2 regions of the Flavobacterium sp. S87F.05.LMB.W.Kidney.N genome follow, and region 1 is predicted to be linked to the other one. Evidence: riboswitches for the same ligand, from Rfam matches in the RefSeq annotation. Region 1 holds a riboswitch; the other holds the start of a gene.

Region 1 (11,845 bases):
CTGATGTTTTTGAAGCTGGAAAAGCGCGTTTCCCAGTTCAGACTGTGATTCGTCCAAAAACAGAAGAATACCACGATTTTAGAGGTTATGCCGGAAAATTATACGGGAACTCAATTAAAGTTGGAGATGCTGTAACGGTTCTTCCTTCTTTAACCGAATCAAAAGTATCTAAAATTCACTTTTTCGATAAAACATTTGATGAAGCTGTTGCAGGTTCATCGATTACAATCGAATTAGAAAATGATATCAATGTAACGAGAGGAGATATGATTGTAAAATCAGATGAACTTCCAAAAATTGAAAAAGATATTACGACGACAGTTTGCTGGATGGATAGTAAAAAACTGGTTCCAGGAACAAAGTATTTAGTACAGCATAATACGAATAGAGTTTTGGCAAAAGTAGAAAGTATTAAAAATACAATTGCAACTGATTATTCAGGAACGACTGAAGCTTCACAATTAGCCATTAACGAAATTGGAGAAGTAAGCATTAAATTAAGCAAACCGTTATATTTTGATTCTTATAATGAAAACAAATCAAACGGAGCTTTTATCTTAATTGATACAGCGACAAACACAACAGCAGGAGTAGGATTTATCAGGTAAACCTGCTGTAAGCTATAAGCTTTAGGCAATAAGCTTTTAGCAAAAGATGTATAAAAAGGTATGCAAGAGCCTAAAGCTTATTGCTTAATGCCTAAAGCAAAAAAAACACAAAGTTAATAAAGCTTAAAGCGTATAGCCTAAAGCCTAAAGCGTAAAAGAAATGGAAAGTTTTAGAACAGAAATAGAAAATCCGATAGTTCAAAGAGAGATTATCGAATTAGAAAAAAAGATTCATTTATTCCGTGGAGGAAAAATTGATGATGAGCGTTTTCGTAGTCTTCGTTTAGCGCGTGGTATTTACGGACAGCGTCAGGAAGGCGTTCAGATGATCCGTATCAAATTGCCTTATGGAAAAGTTACCAGCGAGCAATTAGTGCGTATTACACAAGTTTCAGATGAGTATTCTACTGGACGTTTACACATTACAACGCGTCAGGATATCCAGATTCACTACGTAAGTTTAGACAGAACACCAGAGCTTTGGGCAGATTTGGCTAAAGACGATATCACACTTCGTGAAGCTTGTGGAAACACCGTTAGAAATATTACAGGAAGCGAATTGGCTGGTGTAGATGTAAATGAACCATTTGATGTTTCGCCTTATGCACACGGACTTTTTCAATATCTGTTAAGAAACCCAATCTGTCAGGAAATGGGACGTAAATTCAAAATTTCGTTCTCTTCTTCAGACGAAGATACCGCTTTGAGTTATTTACACGATTTAGGATTTATTCCGAAAATTAAAGACGGACAAAAAGGTTTTAAAATCATGTTTGGGGGAGGTTTAGGATCTCAGCCAGCACATGCTGAATTACTTTCAGAGTTTGTTCCAGTAAATGAAATCATTCCAACAGCAGAAGGGATCATCCGTATTTTTGACAGATATGGTGAGCGTGCTAAAAGAATGAAAGCGCGTATGAAATTCTTAATTAAAGAAATAGGAAAAGATGTTTTTCTTGATTTGGTTGAAAAAGAGAAAAAAGCCATTGCTTTTGAAACGTATGAAATTGATACAACCGCTTTTGAAGGTCCAATTCCAGAACCATTATTTGAAGCTCCACAAGTTACAATCGAAGATACTGCAGCTTATGAAGCATGGAAAAAATCGAATGTAATTAAGCAGAAACAAGAAGGTTATTATGCCATTGGTATCAAAGTTTTACTAGGAGATTTTTATACTGATAAGGCAAGATTATTAGCGGCTTTAATTAAAAATTACGCAGCAAACGAATTACGTTTTTCATTGCGTCAAAATATTGTAATACGTCACGTAAAAGAAGAGAATCTTCCTTTCTTTTATCAGGAATTAGCCAAATTGGACTTTGTTCATTTAGGATATAATTCTACAGGAGATATTACGGCATGTCCGGGTACTGATACTTGTAATTTGGGGATTGCAAGTAGTACCGGTATTGCAGAAGAATTAGAAAGAGTTTTAAATGCCGAATATCCTCAGTATTTAAACAACCGCGAAATCGAAATTAAAATCTCAGGTTGTATGAATGCCTGCGGACAACACAATATGTCTGCAATTGGGTTCCAAGGGATGTCTATTAATTCAGGGAAACTGGTAGCTCCGGCTCTACAGGTTTTATTAGGCGGAGGAAGATTAGGAAACGGAGAAGGACGTTTTGCTGATAAAGTAATTAAAATTCCAAGCCGCAGAGGGCCAGATGCATTGCGTACCATTTTAAATGATTATGATGCGAATGCAAACGGAGAAAAATTCTTGAATTATTATGATGCAAAAGGAGAGAAATATTTCTATGAAATTCTAAAACCTTTCGCAGATGTTACCAATTTAACAGAAGCTGATTTTGTAGATTGGGGTAATGCAGACAATTACGTAAAAGCAGTTGGAGTTGGAGAATGTGCGGGAGTAGTGATCGATTTAGTAGCAACTTTATTGTTTGAAGCTAAAGAGAAATTACTATTGGCTCAAGAATCTTTCGACGAGAAAAAATGGTCAGATGCTATTTATCATGCTTATGCAGGATTTGTAAATGGAGCAAAAGCTTTGTTATTGTCTGAAAACGAAAAAACAAATAATCACGCAGGAATTGTAGACTTATTTGATACCGTTTTTATTGAAAAAAATAAAATAGAATTAAACTCAACTTTTAAAGATTTGGTTTACCAAATCAATAAAAATGAACCTTCTGAAGCTTTCGCTAAAGATTACATTGCTCAGGCAGTAGTTTTCTTTGATAAAATTGAAACTTTCAGAGCTCAAGAATTAGCAAATGCTTAATATAAAACCCAAAATAACTTTAGTCGGTGCAGGTCCGGGTGATCCTGATCTACTTACGCTGAAAGCTGTAAAAGCATTGGCTGAAGCCAACGTGGTTTTATATGACGCTTTGGCCAATGAAGAAATTCTGGATTATGCGCCTAAAAATACAATCAAGATTTTTGTTGGCAAAAGAATCGGAAATCATGCTTACACGCAAGATCAAATTAATCAATTGATTGTTGATAACGCTTTGACTTACGGAAATGTAGTCCGATTAAAAGGCGGAGATCCTTTTATTTTTGGAAGAGGCGGCGAAGAAATTGATTTTGCAGAAAGTTTCGGAATTGAAACAATCGTTGTTCCAGGGATTTCATCGGTAGTTGCAGTTCCTGCAAGTCAAGGAATTTCGATTACAAAACGCGGCGTTTCAGAAAGCTTTTGGGCTATTACAGGAACAACTTCAGATAGAAAATTATCTGCAGATGTTGCTTTGGCAGCACAATCTTCTGCAACAGTTGTGATCTTGATGGGAATGCACAAATTACCTCAAATTATCGATTTGTTTCAAAAAGAAAACAAAGGAAATTTACCAGTTGCCATCATCCAAAACGGAACAACAGCAGAAGAAAAAGTTGGCGTAGGAACAGTTGATTCGATTTTAGAAGTTGTAAAACAAAAAGAATTAGGTTCACCAGCAATTATTGTTCTTGGAGAAGTTGTCCGCGAAAGCAACAAATTAAAAGGATTTTACGAAGAATTTCTATCAAAAGAAATCACAAGATAAAATTTCGCAGGAATCAACATTGGAGCATCCGTTTTTAACCGAATGTACGTGAAGAGATTGTTCCGTTAGGAACATTTCATCGGTAGAATAAAAAATGTTCCCAATAAAATGTGCCGTTAGGAACATTTGATGGGTAAATCATCTAATTTTGAATAGATGAAAAATGATTAACATGGAACAAAACGAATTATATCCAATATTTCTAAAACTTCACAATTTAAATGTATTGATTGTGGGAGGCGGAAATGTAGGTCTGGAAAAACTTTCTTTTTTGTTAAAATCGAGTCCAAATGCAAATGTTGAGGTTGTAGCGCCCGATTTTCATTTAGAAATTAAAATTTTAGCAGAAAGGCATCCATCAATTAAATTGACGGAAGCAAAGTTCAAAAAGAAAATGCTCAAAAAACGTCACATGGTAATTGCCTGTACAGACGATTTAAAAGTCAATAAAAGAATATACGATTTATCTAGAAAGCGTTATTTGATTTGCAATATCGCCGATACGCCGGACTTATGTGATTATTATTTAGGTGGCATCGTAACGAAAGGAAATGTAAAAATCGCCATTTCGACCAATGGAAAATCGCCGACAACTGCCAAAAGGCTAAGAGAATTTTTCGAAGAAATAATTCCCGACGATATTAATCAAATGGTAGAAAACCTAAATGAATACAGGAGAACCTTAAAAGGCAATTTTGAAGAAAAAGTGAAGAAGATGAATGAAATCACCGCTTCACTCAAAAATAGAGAGTAAAAATATCGCTTAGAAATGAATGATAAAAATCATTGTCAGTAGAATAAATTATTCGTTTCTTTGCACTATTAAGAATGATTATAAACAACAACATAATGATTAAAACAGATATACTTATAATTGGAGCAGGCCCAACAGGTTTATTTGCCGTATTCGAGGCAGGATTATTAAAATTAAAATGCCACATTTTAGATGCTCTGCCTCAACCAGGAGGACAGCTTTCAGAATTATATCCAAAGAAACCAATTTATGATATTCCAGGATTTCCAGAAGTATTGGCGGGAGATCTAGTTGATGGATTAATGGAGCAAATTAAACAGTTTGAGCCAGGTTTTACATTAGGTGAGCGTGCAGAAACAATCGAAAAACAAGAAGACGGAAGTTTCATTGTAACGTCAAACAAAGGAACTAAATTTCACGCGCCAGTTATCGCAATCGCAGGAGGTTTAGGAAGTTTTGAGCCTCGTAAACCACTTATTGAAGATATCGAGTTTTATGAAGATAAAGGAGTTAAATACTTCATCAAAAATCCAGAGAAATTCAGAGATAAAAGAGTAGTAATTGCAGGAGGAGGAGATTCAGCACTAGACTGGAGTATTTTCTTGGCAAATGTAGCTTCAGAAGTAACTTTAATTCACAGAAGAAACGAATTTAGAGGAGCTTTAGATTCTGTAGAAAAAGTACAGGAATTAAAATCCGCTGGAAAAATTAAATTAATTACGCCTGCAGAAGTTATCGGAATCAATGGAGCTGAACACGTTGAATCATTAGATATCGAAGAAAACGGAGCACACCGTAAAATCGAGTGTGATTATTTCATTCCACTTTTCGGATTAACTCCAAAATTAGGTCCAATTGGCGACTGGGGATTAGAAATCGAAAAAAATGCAATCAAAGTAAACAATGCACTAGATTACCAGACAAATATCCCGGGAATCTTTGCCATTGGAGACGTAAACACATATCCAGGAAAATTAAAATTAATCCTTTGCGGATTCCACGAAGCAACTTTAATGTGTCAAGCTGCTTACGGAATCATCAATCCAGGTAAAAAGTATGTATTAAAATATACAACAGTTTCTGGTGTAGACGGTTTCGACGGAACTCGTAAAGAAGCTCCAAAAGCAGTTGTTAAGGCGATAGTTTAATTGGAGGTGCTAAGATACTAAGGTTCTAAGGGACTAAGATTCTTTATATAGAAAAGCTCAAACTTTTAGTTTGGGCTTTTTTATTGACATAAAAAATCCCAGAGGGATGAAATATTTGTAGATAAGAAATGCGCATTTCATGAATAAAGCTCCAGCGGAGCGAAATATATGTCGCTCCGCTGGAGCTTTTGTTGAGTTGGTAAATTGTTTTCTATAAATATTGCGCTCCTCTGGAGCTCGATTGTTTAAATTAAAAATCCTAAAAGAAAAACTTAGAACCTTAGCGACTTAGCCTCTCAGAACCTTAGAAAAAAACATTTGCAAATCGAAAGCCTATTTCATACCTTTGCACTGTTCTTAAAATTACTGTTAGTTATCACGAAAGGCGGAGGGATAGACCCAATGAAACCTTAGCAACCCTTTATCATAAAGAAGGTGCTAAATTCTACTTTATACGACATTTTCCAGTATTAAAGATAGATAACACAAATACATAACTCGTATTTCTCAAACTTTTCCTGACAACTTACAATAATTACTGAAACAGATTCTGTATCAGGAGCGAACCATTGGCGCATTTTTGCAGTCAATAGTTCCCGCTGTACACAAATATCTTTTATTCTGAACCCCAGAATAAAAGGATATTTGCTTCCATCGGGGCTAATTAGCATGCAATATTGCACTTTTGGAATTAGTGTGAAAAAAATATCGAAGGTTAAACTTCACAATCATAATAAAAAAACTTAGCATCTTAGAACCTCAGTATCTTAGAAGCTAAAGAAAAAAAGATATGGCAATTACGATACAAGAAGCAATAAAGAAAAATATCCTAATCCTTGACGGAGCAATGGGAACAATGTTGCAGCGCTATAATTTCTCCGAAGAAGATTTTAGAGGAGAGCGTTTCAAAGATTTTCCACATCCATTAAAAGGAAACAACGATTTATTATCCTTAACACAACCACAGGCGATCCGCGATGTGCACGCTGCTTATTACGAAGCTGGTGCAGATATCGTAGAAACCAATACCTTTTCAGGAACGACAATCGGTATGGCCGATTATCACATGGAAGATTTGGTTTACGAGCTAAACTATGAATCAGCAAAAATTGCAAGACAAGTAGCCGATGAGTTTACCGCAAAAAATCCAGAAAAACCACGTTTCGTTGCTGGTTCAATTGGCCCAACAAACCGTACGGCTAGTATGTCTCCAGACGTAAACGATCCGGGTTACAGAGCCGTAACGTTTGACGATTTGCGAATTGCGTACAAAGAACAAGTTGAAGCGTTAATGGATGGTGGTTGCGATTTACTTTTAGTAGAAACGATTTTTGACACATTAAACGCAAAAGCGGCACTTTTCGCAATCGAAGAAGTAAAAGAAGAACGTAATCTAGATATTCCAATCATGGTTTCAGGAACAATTACAGATGCTTCAGGAAGAACACTTTCTGGACAGACAGTTGAAGCATTTTTGATTTCAGTTTCGCATATTCCGTTATTGAGTGTAGGATTCAATTGCGCTTTAGGAGCCGATTTGTTGAAACCATATTTAAAAACATTAGCGCAACATACAAGCTTTAATGTTTCGGCACATCCAAATGCAGGATTGCCAAACGCATTCGGACAATACGATGAAACGCCAGAGCAGACTCAGGCTTTTATAAAAGAATATTTAGAGGACAATTTGATTAATATCATTGGAGGTTGCTGTGGAACAACTCCAGATCATATTAGATTAATGGCTGAGGTTGCGAAGGATTATAAGCCAAGAGTGGCGCCGGTTTTAGCGTAATAGTTTGGTGAATTTTTTAAAAGATAAGTATGGAATTTCTACTACATAGAGTTGTTTTAAATCCGTCTTCATACAAAGAATTAATTCAAGCTTTTGCCGATTTTGAATTTTCTGAAGAATCTTATTATTGCGAAGGAAAAATAAAGCAGCAAAGTTCCGGATATTGTAAATATGGTGAAGTAAAAATTATTGTTGAAAATAAGAGAGATTGGGGCGGAGCTAAAAAAATTAGCTGGGAAGTTTCAGATGAAGAAATCCCAATAGAATACTTAGATGTAATTGCTACAACAATAAAAGCCATCGTTAGCGATAGTAAAAATTCTTTTAAATTTAGAATTGTTGGAGGTTCTTATCATGTAGTTGATTCTCATAAACTAAGTTTTGAAATGGCAACTTTTAGAGCAATTTCGAATTTAGTAGGTTTAGATACAACAAAAGTTTAATAGGAGCGAAATATATATCAAGAATTCATTTCATAAATAATGAAAATTGGAATTCGAAAAACGCAAAACGTGTTTTGAAACCGAATGTTGCGTGAGGGATAGAAGTGGAAAGCCCACAGCCTGACGAAGGAAGAGCGAGGACTTGCAACGGATAGCCCGACCGGAGGGCACGCCCAAAATAAAATGATTATAGGTTTAAAAGCCTAAAAAATATAGAATAAAAACTTAGAATCTAAGCATCTTAGAATCTCAGTAACTTAGAAAGAAATGACAGAAAAAAGAAGAGACCTTGTATTATCAGGATTAGAACCATTGATTATTACGCCCGAAAGTGTTTTTGTAAACGTTGGTGAGCGTACGAATGTAACAGGTTCAAGAAAATTCCTAAGATTAATAAAGGAAGAGAAATATGACGAGGCGCTTGATATTGCAAGACAGCAGGTAGAAGGAGGAGCACAAATCATCGATATTAATATGGATGAAGGAATGCTTGACGGTGTTACAGCAATGACTAAATTTTTGAATTTAATTGCTGCAGAACCAGATATTTCGAGAGTGCCGATTATGATCGACAGTTCGAAATGGGAAATCATCGAAGCAGGTCTTAAAGTAGTACAAGGAAAAAGCGTTGTAAACTCGATTTCGTTAAAAGAAGGAGAAGAAGCTTTTATTCACCACGCGAGATTAATCAAACGTTACGGAGCGGCGGCGATTATCATGGCTTTTGACGAAGTAGGTCAGGCGGATAATTACGATCGTAGAGTAGAGATTTGCCAGCGTTCGTATGATATTTTGGTGAACAAAGTAGGGTTTCCTCCGCAGGACATTATTTTTGATTTGAATATTTTCCCAGTTGCAACGGGAATGGAAGAACATCGCTTAAATGCTTTGGATTTCTTTAGAGGAACAAAATGGGTTCGCGAGAATCTGCCTCATGCACATATTAGTGGTGGTGTAAGTAACGTTTCGTTTTCTTTTAGAGGAAATGATACGGTTCGTGAAGCGATGCACTCGGTATTTTTATACCACGCCATTAAAAACGGAATGACGATGGGAATCGTAAATCCCGAAATGTTGACGATTTATGATGATATTCCGAAAGACTTATTAGAACACGTTGAAGACGTAATTTTAGACAGACGTGACGATGCGACAGAACGACTTCTGGACTTTGCAGAAAATGTAAAAGGTGAAGCAAAGAGCGATGAAAAAGTAGTTCAGGAATGGCGTTTTGGAACGGTTCAGGAACGTATTACACATTCATTGGTAAAAGGAATTGATGCTTTTATTGAAGAAGACGTTGAAGAAGCCCGTTTGGCAGCAACAAAACCAATCGAAGTTATCGAGATCAATTTGATGACGGGAATGAATGTAGTTGGAGATTTATTTGGAAGCGGGAAAATGTTTCTCCCTCAGGTGGTAAAATCGGCTCGTGTAATGAAAAAAGCAGTTGCTTATTTATTGCCATTTATTGAAGCAAGCAAACAAGCTGGAGATAAACAAGGAAACGGAAAAATCCTAATGGCAACTGTAAAAGGTGACGTTCACGATATTGGGAAAAACATCGTTTCGGTAGTTTTGGCTTGTAACAATTACGAGATTGTAGATCTTGGAGTTATGGTTCCTCCAGAAAAAATTATTGCAGCGGCGATTGAGCATAATGTAGACATTATCGGATTAAGCGGACTGATCACACCTTCGCTTGACGAAATGGTGTATCTAGCCAAAGAATTAGACAAACAAGATATTAAAATCCCGATTATGATTGGCGGGGCAACAACTTCGCGCGCACATACAGCCGTGAAAATTGCACCGCAATACAGAGAAACGGTAATTCACGTAAACGATGCTTCGCGTGCTGTTACGGTTGCAGGAAACCTGTTAGATCATAACCGAAAAATATATGCGGCAGATATTCGTGCAGAGTACGATTCTTTTAGAGAAACATTTTTAAATCGTTCAAGAGATAAAAATTTCCTCACGATTGAAGATGCCCGTAAAAACAAATTACAATTGGATTGGTCTGAATACACACCGACTAAACCAAAAGTAATTGGAGCACAAACCATTGAAATAGAACTTGATGTTTTGGTTCCGTATATCGACTGGACACCATTTTTTCAAACTTGGGAATTGTACGGAAAATATCCTGCGATTTTAACCGATGAGGTTGTGGGCGAACAAGCAACATCTGTGTTTAACGATGCTCAGGCGATGTTGAAGGTAATTTTAGAAGAGAAAAAACTAAAAGCAAAAGGTATTTACGGAATTTTCCCTGCGAATCAGGTTGATGATGACGATATCGAATTACGTGACGAAAACGGAAAAGTACTGGAAAAATTCTTAACGCTTCGCCAGCAGTCGCAAAAAACAAAAGGCGCACCAAACATTGCTTTAGCCGATTTTATTCTGCCAAAAGACAGCGGAATAGAGGATTACATGGGAGCTTTTTGTGTAACCACAGGTTTTGGCGTTGACGAATGGGCTGCGGAATATGAAAAGAATTTAGACGATTACAATTCGATTATGGTAAAAGCACTTGCCGATCGTTTTGCTGAGGCTTTCGCCGAATATCTTCACGAAAAAATACGTAAAGAAATTTGGGGCTACGATAGAGAAGAATCGCTAACAAACGAAGAATTAATTAAAGAAAATTATAAAGGAATTCGTCCAGCTCCAGGTTATCCAGCTTGTCCCGATCACTTGGAAAAACCAACGATTTGGAAGCTTTTGAATGTAGCTGAAGAAATTGGAGTGACGCTTACAGAAAGCATGGCGATGTGGCCGGCTTCATCGGTTTCGGGATACTATTTTGGAAACCCAAAAAGCAGGTATTTCGGACTAGGGAAAATAAAAGAAGATCAGGTAGTAGATTACGCCAAACGACGAAACGTTCCAACAGATTACGCCATGAAATGGTTAAATCCTAATATTGCAGATTAACGAAAGTTATTTTTGTTTCAGGTTTCAAGTTCTCTATAGCAACTTGAAACCTGAAACTTGAAACTTTGAAACAACAAATAAAATGATTTAAGTTTTTGATTTCAGATTTTTTACACGAACTAAAAACTCAAAACACTTAACTCATAACCCATAACTTAAAAAATGAAAGTAACAGAGCATATAGAAAACGCCAAAGGAAAAACATTATTCTCATTTGAAATTATTCCGCCTCAAAAGGGGAAAAGCATTCAGGAATTATATGATAATATCGATCCTTTAATGGAGTTTAAACCGCCGTTTATTGATGTAACAACTTCTCGCGAAGAGTATATTTACATTGATCGCGGTAACGGACTTTTGGATAAAAAATTGACTCGTATGCGTCCGGGTACGCTTGGAATTTGCGCTTCTATTAAACATAAATACAATGTAGATACGGTTCCACATTTGCTTTGCGGCGGATTTACGCAGGAAGAAACAGAATATATGCTGGTAGATTGTCATTATTTGGGAATCAATAATGTAATGGCACTTCGCGGAGATGCCATGAAAGATGAGCAGTCTTTTACACCAAAAGCGGGAGGAAATCATTATGCAATCGATTTGGTTCGACAAATTAATGATTTGAATTGCGGAAAATATCTTCATGAAGTAATGGATGTTGATAATAAAGCCGATTTTTGTATTGGAGTTGCAGGTTATCCTGAAAAGCATTTAGAATCACCATCATTACAATCAGATTTAAAAAGATTAAAAGAAAAAGTTGACGCAGGAGCAGATTACGTAGTAACGCAAATGTTTTTTGACAACTCAAAATATTTTGCCTTTGTAGAAAAAGCAAGAGAAATGGGCATCACAATTCCGATTATTCCTGGAATTAAGCCTATTGCTGTTCAAAGACATTTACAGGTTTTACCGCAGATTTTCAGAATTGATCTTCCAGAAGATTTGATCGATGCTGTAGATAAATGCAAGAATAATGCTGAAATCAAACAAGTCGGAATCGAGTGGGCAATTCAGCAGTCATTAGAATTAAAAGCAGCGGGAGTTCCGTTTTTGCATTATTATTCAATGGGGAAATCTGAGAATATCCGCCAGATAGCGAGTCAGGTTTTTTAAGGTTTTTGCGAGGAACGA
Region 2 (11,845 bases), on a different contig from region 1:
ATAATTTGCAACAATATTAAATTTGAAGATTGTTTTTTGCAACAATATAAACTCAAAGTAATAATAAATAAAAACTGATCAAGATTATCTTTAAAATCTATTATTCTTCAGGAAGTAAATTATCTAAATCTGATAAAGTGTAAAATTTAAGTCCGTTAAGTTTCATGTACTTACAGACAAATTCTAAAGTTTCGATTTTGGTCTGATAATTTTCGGTTACATTTTTAACTGGTTTGTGACTGCATAAAATCAAAATTTTATCATTTTTCTTGGCGTAATCTAATAACTCCAAAAGATATGGAATACTAAAATGAATATGGCTGTTATCTATATCAAACGCAAATACAATTTTTGAATTATTAAAATAACTGTCCTGCTTTTCAGGAACTTCACCTCCAAATGCCCTGCCTCTAATAATTTTAAATTTGCTCGACAAAGCCTTATCAAGTTCTTGAGACCTTTCGCCGTAAGGATAGGCAAAAGAAGTAACATTAAAAGATTTCTTTTTCATCGAAGCAATCATTGGTTCTATTTCCTGCTTCATATACTCGTCTATTCCATTTTTTTGTACAAATTTCACAGCATTATAATGATGATAACCGTGGCCGGCAATTTCATGCCCTTCTTTCTGCATTTGAAGAAGCTTTTTAATTTGAGGCTCTCCGATAGAATCTATTCTGCAGACATTAAAAGTTGCTTTCCAAGAATATTTTTTCAAAGCGGCATCAGCTTCAGCCCACTCATCTACGTACGCATCATCAAAAGACAAAATCACACCAGCTTTATAAGGCTTTAGCTCAGGTTTTTCGTTTTTTGTATTACAGGAAAAAAAAGTTACGAACATTAAAAACAGCATTGTCTTGAGAAAAAATAGCTTCATACAGAGTTGAATTAAATTGAAATTTTAAATGTTCTTTAAAGAATAGAATCATTCAAATATAAACACTTTTTGAGATATTTTACTTACACGCTGCAACAAACGAAAACATATTTTCCTCTACTGATCTTCTTAGAATACTATACTTCTAATTACTTTTATAATATCTAACACTAAAGCTAACAGGTTTTAAAAAAACTTGTTAGCTTTAATCTGTGATAGTAATAGAATATCTTATTCCAGTTTAAACCATTCATTTACTTCTTCTGAAATTGTTTCTTTTATTTCTGGATTTTCAAATTCATTTGAAACCGAATTATAGACATAATCTTTCTTCCATTTTTTATAATGCAAAGCGATCTGCTCAATTGCATCGCATATAAATGTAACCTCATCGTTTGTCATAATCGGATGCAGTGACAAACGAACCCATCCTGGTTTATTGGTCTGGTTTCTTTCTAATAATTCATTAGTAAGTTCTGCCGATTTTTTTTCATTTATATTGAAAAGATAATGCGCATATGTACTCGCACAAGACCACCCGCCGCGAACCTGAATTCCGAAACGGTCATTTAAAAGTCTTACGATTAAGTTGTAGTGAATATCTTCGATGACAAAAGAAACACAGCCAATTCGTTCTGTCGTAAGGTCTCCTAGAATGGACAAACCCTTTATTTTTTGAAGTCTTGAAAAACAAAGATCAAGGAGTTCTTTTTCTCTGTTTTTAATGTTTGAAACTCCCATTTTATCTTTTAATTCTAAAGCTAAGGCAGTTCTTATTACTTGTAGAAAGCCTGGCGTTCCGCCATCTTCTCTAACTTCTATGACCTCGCTATAACAATATTTACCCAGCGGATTGGTCCATTTTACATTTCCTCCGCCCGGATTATCTGGAAATTCAGATTTGTATAATTTTTCATTAAAAACCAAAATACCGCATGTTCCTGGTCCGCCAAGAAATTTATGAGGCGAAAAGAAAACAGCATCTAACTGTTGCTCTGGATCTTTTGGATGCATGTTGATTTTAACATAAGGTGCCGAAGCTGCGAAATCTACAAAGCAAAGTCCGCCGTTTTGATGCATGATTTTAGCCAATTCATGGTAAGGTGTAATAATTCCAGTAACGTTTGAGCATGCTGTGAACGAACCAATTTTTAAACTTCTGCCGGCATATTTTTTAATTTCTTCCGAAAGAATTTTAGGATCAACCAAATTATTTTCATCGGCAGGAAGAATCACAACTTCGGCATTCGTTTCGTACCAAGAAACCTGATTCGAATGATGTTCCATGTGTGTGATGAAAACTACTGGTTTATCTGCTTCATTACTGGTTCGCAGTCCCATAATTCTTTGCAGCTTCGATAAAGCAGCAGTCATTCCGGTTCCTGTTGTGATTAAAACATCAGATTCATTTGCGTTAACCGACTTCTTAATAATATCTCTGGCATATTGATACGCGTAAGTAGACGTTTTTCCAGTCTGACTTGAAAGCGAATGCGTATTGGCAATCATCGGGCCCATTTTATTAAGCATAATATCTTCGATCGGATTGTATAATCTTCCGCTGGCAACCCAGTCGGCGTAAAGCAGATTCTGCTTTCCATATACCGATTTATAAATATGATTTATACCTACTGTATTTTCTCTAAATTTAGAGAAGTAACATTCTAATTCAATTGGCTGTGTTTCTGTCTCAATAGCATTCATTTCCTGATCATTTTAAATTAACTAAATTTTTTATTGATGAACTTTAATTTTTTGGTGAGCAAAGCATTTTGACTTGACTCTACGTTTTTAAAACGTTCATATTTTTTTCTCTAAAAGCGATTTAAGTGTCGACTGTAATTCTTCGCCTTGAAGATTTTTGGCTACGATTATTCCGTTCGAATCCACTAAATAATTTCCAGGAATCGCTCTTATTCCATATAATTTCGCAACGGCGCTGTTCCAAAAAAGTAAATCGGAAACGTGCAGCCAGGTTAGATTATCATCCTGAATTCCTTTGATCCAGTTTTCTTTCTTTTTATCCAAAGAGATTCCAACAATATTGAATCCTTTATCGTGAAATTCTTTATAAGCGGCTACGATATTTGGATTTTCTCTTCGGCATGGACCGCACCACGAAGCCCAAAAATCGACTAAAGTGTAACCTTTTAAATTTTCATAAAAACGGATTGGTTTTCCCTCAGGATCATTTGCAGTAAAATCTGGAGCTTTTTTCCCGACTGCTAATCCGTCCAAAACAAGGGCAAGATCTTTTAGTTCTTTCACGTAAGTAGTATTTTGCTGGGTTTTATCAAGCAAGGCAATATTTTGTCTAATTTGTTCTGGTGATAATCTATAAGACCAATTTCTATACAATACATAAGCAGAAACAATTGAATTAGGATTTTCTGTAATGAATTTACTGATTTCTACATCTTTTGATTTTTTGTAAGTTTCAAATAAATCTTGAGAAGCAGAACCTTCGACTACAGAATTGCTGTAATATTTCTTCGGACTTAATTTTACTGTAATCGGGCTTTTTTCAAGAAAAATATACAAAGGACTGCTTTCTGTATTCACACTTAAACCATATAGTTCTGGCGTTTTCACTTTAGTTTTAAAACTAAAATTTCCGTCTTTTACTTTTACCGAATCAATTGTGGTAAACATTTTATTATGAAACTTTTGCAGATAAACATAATTGACAACTGTATCAACAACAGTTCCTTTTAGTTGTAAATTATTTTCCTGTGCCTGAGTTTGCGTAAAGCCAAAAAGTAGCGTAAAGCCTAATAGTATTTTTTTCATTTTATTTTGATTTTTAGTTTAAGATTGGACAAAAGAATTCTAGGCCAAAGTCACAAAGGCTTCTAGAAAATGCTGTTTAATAAAAAATATTGGGGAGAATTTAATGTCTTCACATTCGGAAAAAAGCAAGACTATTTTCTTCGAAAATTAAATTCAAAAGTTCGTAACCTGAGTATAAGATTGATTCGGTTTTCATTTTAAAAAAATAAAGTTTAAAAATATGACCTTATTCAGATTTGGAGGAAATCTTTCTTATCTGTCCACCATAGTGGAAGGATTTAGCACCTTATTCGGTAACAGGTTGCTAAGACGTCAATGGGCCTATTCCCTCGGTCTTTCTGGATAAGTATCATTCAGAAATTTTCTGTGATACAAATATACATACTAATTCTATCAAATTAGTAGTATTTAATAATATTTTTTAAAATTTTATTTTAAGAGTTGCTCAAAACCCTTTAAAACACTCTGAAAAACAATTATTTAATCCTAAAATAAATTTCAATTAATTTTTATTTTTAGAACAGTAATTCCTAATACAATAGCTTTAAATTCTTTACTCCATAAAAAAACTCATTTCGTTTTGAAATGAGTTTTTAACTTTTCTGACCGAATAAATTATTTATTCTTTCTTTTTTTAGCACTTTCCGTCTGCAGTTTAACACTGTCTTTTTGCACTCCTTTTGAAGGCGTGTAGGTAGACCCATCTTGTGCACTTTCTCCTGGCCCGCTTCCTCTGCCGGCTGTACTTAAAGAATCTGTATTACCATTTGCAGATGTTGGCGTTTGAGTAGTTACAATATTGGTTGATGTAGTTGCAGTATCAGAAACTTGTTCTGTATTTGTTGTATCAAGTGGAACACTGGAAGTTTCTATTTGATCGCTGTAGCCGTCATTCTTTTTACAAGAAAACAGCAATCCAATTACAACTACATAAAATATGACTTTTAATTTTAATAAAGCTTTCATAATAAACGTTTTAATATTTACAAAAGCTAAGTAACTACTTATAAAGCAGTTTATTTTACAATATTTCTATTGAATTTTATATAACCGCAATTGGTTTGATTAGCAATAAAAAAGCCTGTAAATTTCGATTTACAGGCTTTTAAAACTAAAAAGTAACCAATTTTACTCCCAAAGTAAACCATCTTGAAGGCAGAGGCACCGCTCCTACTTCATAATAAGTAGCATTAAATATATTCTGCGCATCTAAAAAGATTGTAAGTTTTTGAATAGATTGACTTATTCTAAAATCATTTACCCAATAAGAAGGTCCAGTAATTCTTTCGTCAAAGCGTGTTGCAAACAATACGGAAAAATCTCTGTATTGATAATCGATCGTATTTGTTATTTGATGTTTCAACGAAGAAATAAGATACTTAGAATATACTTCGGTACGAGAACTTTCAAATTGAGAATCTAAATAAGTATAAGCTAAAAGAATATTTAATCTTGAATCTTTAGAAAAATCAAATCTGTAATTACCTCGCAAATTAATTCCGTTTGTTTTTAAATCGCCGGTGTTTTGACTCTGCCAAGGCTGAGTAGTTAAGTTACGCATCCAATCGATGTAATTGTTTATTTTTCTGTAAAAATAATTGGCATTGAAACTTAAAGCTCTTTTATTGTATTTAAAACCAATTTCACTTTGAAAAGCATTCTCTGAATCTAAATCGGCGTTACCAATATTTCCTGTCTGCTTTAAATATAAATCTGTAAACGATGGAATTCTCTGGCTTGTTCCCACATTTCCAATGATTTTAAATGCATCTGTAATGGCATAACTAGCATCAATTCCAGGATAAACCTGCCATTTATAATCAGAATTATAATTTAAATAAGTTCCTAAATTTACGTCTAGTTTTTCTGTAAAACTTGTTCTGTATTCGGCATAGATTCCAACATTCTCACGGTCGTGATCGCCAATATTAGTAGAATGAATATTTTCATTTCTAAATTCTGCGCCAAAACCAATTTCGCCTTTAGACAATTTAACTGTCGAATTCAATTCTCCAGCGATAGAATTAGTATAATGCTGACTTCTTCCAACATTCAAATTTGAGTTTCCTAAGTAACGGTAATCATCATAATTATAGCGGTAAGTTACTCTCGGCATAATTTTCCAATTTTCTGTAATAGCATGTTTCGACTGGATATTGGCAAATGTAGTCTGCACTATTTCGGTAGAATTGCGATCTCCAGGCGCTGCATAAAATCCGTTTGCTCCAAAGCCGTTTTTGATGTAACCTGCCGAACCTAAAATTTCATTAGAATCATTGATCTGTACATTTCCTTGGTAGAAAATTTTATTGTTTTCAAATGCGGTATTATAACGGTAACCGTTACTTTTATCGTGCGAAGCAAAAATTAAATGCTGTTGTTTTTCTTTACCTAAAACAGCTCCTGCCTGAACACCTGTTCCGTAAAAAGTGTCTCCTGTATCTTGAGTATCTTTTTCAAAATTAGAACCCGCATAAGTACTTACCAAAAATCCAGAATCTGTTGGTTTTTTAGTTACAATATTAATTGCTCCCGTTAAACTGTTAATTCCAAAAACTCTCGCAGCTGGTCCACGCACTACTTCTATTCTTTCGATTGCTTCTACCGGAAGAGGCAGATTTAGCATATTATGAGCGGTTTGCGAATCGATTACTTTTGCTCCATTTAGCAAAACAACCGTCTGTTCAAAACTTCCGCCATCTACACTAATATCGGCTTGAGTTCCAAACGGACCTCTTTGTCTAATGTCAACTCCGTTAGCATATTGTAATACTTCCTGAAGCGTTCTTCCTGGAAGTTTTTTAATGGTTTCACTTGTTATAACATACACATTTCTATTTTGTTTAGAAATTGGGGTAGTAAAACGGTTTTCATTAATTATAACTTCCTCCATATTATTGATGGAATCTTTTTTGGTCTGCGCGTAAAAATTGGTACAAATTACTGTAAAAACAGCAAAATAGATTTTTTTCATTTGGTTAACGTTTTTTTGGCAAAAGTAGTATCTTGCCGTACTAATCAAGTATACCAGTTTTGTAATTATGGATAGTCCGGTTGAAATTCCTTTTAAAAGCTTTATTCAGCTCAAACCAGAAGAAAATACAGCGCTTTATCTTCAGATTGTTTTTGAATTTATCAAAGCCATACAAACTGGTTTTCTTCCCGAAGGAACAAAACTTCCCGGCACAAGAATACTCTGCAAAGTATTGGCTGTCAATCGCAATACATTAATTAAAGCTTTTCAGGATCTGGAATCGCAGGGATGGATTGAAACGCTTCCGAATAAAGGAACATTTATTTTATCACAGCAAAAACAAAAAAAACAAATTGAATATACTGTTGTAAAAGACCAAAATCAATCTGAATTAAATACTGGTTTTACATTTCAGCGTTCTACGATTCTTGAAAATCCAACAGAAATTAGTAATCTGCCTTATCAATTTAATGACGGGATGCCCGATTTGCGATTGGTGCAAACAGATGTTCTGGCAAGACTTTATGTTTCTAAATTAAAGAGACGAAAAACTTCTAAAACATACGAACAAATCGAGCTGCGATCACATTTAAATTTTAAAACCCATTTTTCCAATTATTTAAATCTTACGAGAGGAATTCGTATTTCGACTTCAAACCTGCTTACAACCAGCAGTCACGAAATAAGCTTGTATCTGGTTACAAAAGTGCTCATAAGTCCTGGCGATAAAGTTGTGGTGGCTTCTCCCGGCTATTACATGTCCAATATGACTTTGACCAATACTGGAGCTCACATTATTTCTATTCCAGTAAATGAAGACGGAATTGACACCAAACGATTAAAAGAAATCTGTGAAACTTCTACCATCAGAGTTTTGTATCTTACTTCCAATTATCATTATCCGACGACAATTTTACTGAGTGCTAAAAAGAGAATTGAAGTTTTGGAATTGGCGAATCAGTATGGATTTGTGATTCTCGAAGATGATTATGACTTTGATTTTCATTATGATAACAATCCTGTTTTACCGTTGGCAGCATTTGATTCTAACCAGCGTGTGGTTTATATAGGATCTTTTGGAAAATCACTACCTTCGGGATTTAGCTATGGTTTTGTTGCTGCACCATCTGAATTTATTAAAGAACTGGAAAAACATCAAAACATTCTCGAACCCGGAATTGATGTTATTAAAGAACAGGTTTTAACCGATTGGATTACTGAAGGAGAAGTGCATCGGCTTTCTAAAAAAAATAAAAAAATCTACAAAGAACGCAGAGACTATTTTGTTTCATTACTTAATGAAAAACTAAAAGGCAAAATTAAATTTAAAGTACCGCCGAGAGGTTTAGCCATTTGGGTAGAATGGCTTCCTGATTTTAACCTTATAAAATTTCAGAAAGAATGCTCTACAAACGGATTATTCCTTCCTAAAACCATTTTGTACCAAACCAAAGATCTTACTGCAACCCGTTTAGGGTTTGGAAATTTGGAGCCAGAAGAAATGGAAAAAGCCTTAACAATATTAAGCACAAGTCTGGAAGCTACAGTTTCTTCCCACAACTAATTTGAACAAGTATCTCATATACTGACAATTATGTAATTTGTAATTCTAATCCTATAAGCAGAAAAGGTATTTGGAAACTAACTTTGGTATCAATTAGTCTCTAAATCACCTATATCATGCTTTATACTATTTTACAACTATTATTAGTATCTATTGCGGCAACATCTGCCATGACATGGTTTAGTTATGCAATGTCTAAAAATTTCAGGGAATTGTATAAAGAGCCGGTACTCTTGAGTTACGCTATTGACAAAATGAAAATTGAACTTTCAACACAAGCAAAAATAAATTGGGGATGGATATTGCATTATGCAATTGGTTTTTTGTTTGTAGTTGGATATCACATCATTTGGGTAAAGAATATTGCACCAATTACACCGTTAACTGCTCTTATCTTAGGCGCTATAAGCGGTATAATTGGCATAATCAGCTGGATAATCATTTTTAAAATGACCCATCATCAACCCCCAATTGATTTTAGAGGTTATTATATTCAGCTGTTCTTTGCCCATATAATTTTTGCTGTTGTTGCGACTGCACTTTATGCTATTATGTTAACCCTGATAATCTAAGAAAACTTATGTCACTGTCTAAATACAACCAAAAAAGGGATTTTAAACAAACACGTGAGCCCAAAGGAGAAATCGAAAAATCGGCTGACAAGTTAATTTTTGTGGTGCAGAAACACGCCGCATCACATTTGCATTATGATTTTAGGTTAGAAATGAATGGTGTTTTAAAAAGCTGGGCTGTTCCAAAAGGACCTTCAATGGATCCTGAAGTAAAACGTCTTGCTATGATGGTTGAAGATCATCCTTATAGTTATAAAGATTTTGAAGGCACTATTCCTGAAGGAAATTATGGGGCAGGAAATGTGATTGTATGGGATAATGGAACTTATACTTCTGATGAAAAAACAGCATCTGATGAAAAACAATTACTGGCCGATCTTAAAAAAGGGCGTTTGAGTTTTATCCTAAAAGGAAAAAAACTTAAAGGCGAATTTTCTCTGGTAAAACTTCATGGAAAGCAGGAAAATGCCTGGCTGTTGATTAAAAAACACGACAAATACGCTTCTGATTCTGATGTTTTAGAAAACGATAAATCGGTTATTTCTAAAAGAACTTTGGATGAATTAGAAAAGAGATCTGAAAAGTTAATTTCCAAAACTGAAGAAAAAAGTGAAACTAAAAGTGCCGTAAAAAAAAAGCCTAAAGCAAAAACTGCCGAAGCAGGATTCTTAAAACCTATGCTTGCCAATATAACTGAAAAACCTTTTGACGATGAAGAGTGGATTTTCGAAAACAAATATGACGGTTATCGTACAATTGCTGTAGTTAATCCACCAAGTGTAGAATTATTTAGTAGAAATAAAATTTCGTTTGACTCTAATTTTAAACCAATTGCAGAAGAATTAAAAAAAATAGATCATACTGTTATTCTCGATGGCGAAGTTGTAGTTGAAAATGATGCTGGACGTGCAGACTTTCAAATGCTTCAAAATTATCTTAAAACCGGCGTTGGCAACTTAAAATATTATGTTTTTGATTTATTGAATTTAGACGGAAATTCAATAACCGATTTATCTCTTCTTGACCGAAAAGAACTGCTTAAAATCTTATTTAATAAATATGATTTTTCGAATATTTTTTATTCTGAACATACAATCGGAGATGGAATAAAACAATTTGAAAATGCCCGAAAAAGTAACAGCGAAGGCATTATCGCTAAAAAAGCAGACAGCTCATATTCCGTAGGAAATAGAAGTAATAATTGGCTGAAAATTAAAATTTCTAACGAAGAAGAAGCTATCATTATTGGAGTTACTGAACCTAAAAATTCCAGAAAATATTTTGGTGCAATTCTGCTGGGGCAGTACAACGGAAAAGAACTGCAATTTATTGGAAAATGCGGTACTGGTTTTACAGAATCTGTTTTGAAAGAACTTTATACCAAATTACAGCCTCTTTTTATTGATAAGTCACCACTTAAGGAAAAAGTGCTTTTACGCGACAAAATTCAATGGGTTAAACCCAAAGTAGTTTGTCAGGTAAAATATTCTGAATGGACGCAGGACAAAAATTTAAGACATCCGGTTTATTTAGGATTGAGAATAGACAAAAAAGCCAGCGAAGTAAATTTCATTGGCAATATCAAAGAGAATAAAAAAACCAATGATAATACAACTGCAATGGAAGATTTAAAAGAACATAAAACTGAAAATGATTATGATTTGAAAATTGGTAAAACGACTTTGCATTTAACCAACCAAAATAAAATCTATTTTCCTAAAGACGGAATCACAAAAGGCGATGTCGTTCAATATTATAATGAAGTGGCACCGCTTATGCTGCCATATTTAAAAGACCGACCAGAATCTATGAATCGTTTTCCAAACGGAATTGATTCTCCTAGTTTTTATCAAAAAGATATTGATTTGGATAAAACACCAAAATGGCTGAAAACCAAAAAAATATTCTCTGAATCGAATGATGCCGATGTGAATTATTTGATTTGTAATGATAAAGAAACCTTACTTTATATGGCAAATCTTGGCTGTATAGAAATGAATCCGTGGAACTCAACTATAAAGCATATTCAAAATCCAGACTGGCTGGTAATTGATTTAGATCCTGCTACAGAAAATGATTTCCCATTAGTAGTACAAACAGCATTAGTGGTAAAAGAAGTGATGGATGAATTGGAAACGGAATGTCTCTGCAAAACTTCTGGCGCCACTGGACTTCATATTTATATTCCGCTTGGAGCGCAGTACGATTATGATTCAATTAAAATTTTAGCCGAATTAATTGCGAAAGAAGTTCATGCAAGACTTCCTAAAATTACTTCTATTGAAAGAAGCATCAAGAAAAGAAAAAACAAATTATATATAGATTTTCTGCAAAACCGCCGCGGGCAAACTTTGGCTGCGCCGTATTCTGTCCGTCCAAAACCTGGCGCTACAGTTTCTACACCTTTAGAATGGAGTGAAGTCACAGAAAAACTGCATCCTTCACAATTTACTATTAAAAATGTATTAGGCCGTTTTGAGAAAAAAGGTGATTTATGGCAGCCTATTTTATCAAAAGGAGCCAATATTAAAAAGATTATTTTAAAGCTGGAAGAAAAACAAAACAGCTAAGATGATTTTTTCTTTTTAGTTTCCAGACTTGCTTTTAGCATTTCCATTAAGTCGTCACTTTGTTTGTGTACGACTTTAAGTTTTGGAGAAGCTTTTTGTGGTTTTCCTTTGGCTTTCTTTTTAATAATGTCCAAAAGTTTGGCAGTATATTCGTCTTTAAATCCTGTAATATCAAATTTCTCAGTAAGCTGATCGATTAGTTTTTCGGCCATATCCATTTCTTTTGTAGATTTTTTCGACATTGGCGGTAATTTTAATTCACTTGTACTTCTAATTTCCTGTTCAAACCGAATTCGATTTAAAACAATTACATCTTTATAAGGTTTTAAAATCGCAAGGCTTTCTTTATTTCTTAAAACAAAACGTGTTACCCCGACTTTTCCTGAAGCCTGAAGCGCGTCACGAAGCAGTCCGTAAGCATTCATTGCACCTTTGTCTGGTTCAAGATAATACGGCTGTTCATAGTAAATACTTTGAATTTCTTTTTCGAGAACA

Evidence for each region. Region 1 has a riboswitch for S-adenosylmethionine ahead of EDB96_RS03330 (homocysteine S-methyltransferase family protein). Riboswitches for the same ligand answer to the same signal wherever they lie in the genome.
Region 2: it holds a riboswitch for S-adenosylmethionine, as region 1 does, so the genes downstream of both, EDB96_RS07105 (TlpA disulfide reductase family protein) here and EDB96_RS03330 (homocysteine S-methyltransferase family protein) in region 1, are expected to answer to the same signal.

Annotation. Positions count from the first base shown of each region.
Region 1 is NZ_SODX01000001.1:745,444-757,288, forward strand. It holds gene EDB96_RS03305 (sulfate adenylyltransferase subunit 1) at 1-608, shown strand, start outside; gene EDB96_RS03310 (HEPN domain-containing protein) at 769-2,859, shown strand; gene cobA (uroporphyrinogen-III C-methyltransferase) at 2,852-3,625, shown strand; gene EDB96_RS03320 (bifunctional precorrin-2 dehydrogenase/sirohydrochlorin ferrochelatase) at 3,798-4,379, shown strand; gene EDB96_RS03325 (NAD(P)/FAD-dependent oxidoreductase) at 4,475-5,527, shown strand; SAM riboswitch class I at 5,898-6,014, shown strand; gene EDB96_RS03330 (homocysteine S-methyltransferase family protein) at 6,318-7,322, shown strand; gene EDB96_RS03335 (hypothetical protein) at 7,352-7,765, shown strand; gene metH (methionine synthase) at 8,033-10,708, shown strand; gene metF (methylenetetrahydrofolate reductase [NAD(P)H]) at 10,871-11,827, shown strand.
Region 2 is NZ_SODX01000002.1:287,972-299,816, reverse strand. It holds gene EDB96_RS07115 (polysaccharide deacetylase family protein) at 101-880, opposite strand; gene EDB96_RS07110 (aminotransferase class V-fold PLP-dependent enzyme) at 1,112-2,584, opposite strand; gene EDB96_RS07105 (TlpA disulfide reductase family protein) at 2,681-3,670, opposite strand; SAM riboswitch class I at 3,920-4,019, opposite strand; gene EDB96_RS07100 (hypothetical protein) at 4,286-4,636, opposite strand; gene EDB96_RS07095 (TonB-dependent receptor plug domain-containing protein) at 4,782-6,644, opposite strand; gene EDB96_RS07090 (PLP-dependent aminotransferase family protein) at 6,712-8,208, shown strand; gene EDB96_RS07085 (hypothetical protein) at 8,325-8,780, shown strand; gene ligD (DNA ligase D) at 8,789-11,350, shown strand; gene EDB96_RS07075 (Ku protein) at 11,347-11,845, opposite strand, start outside.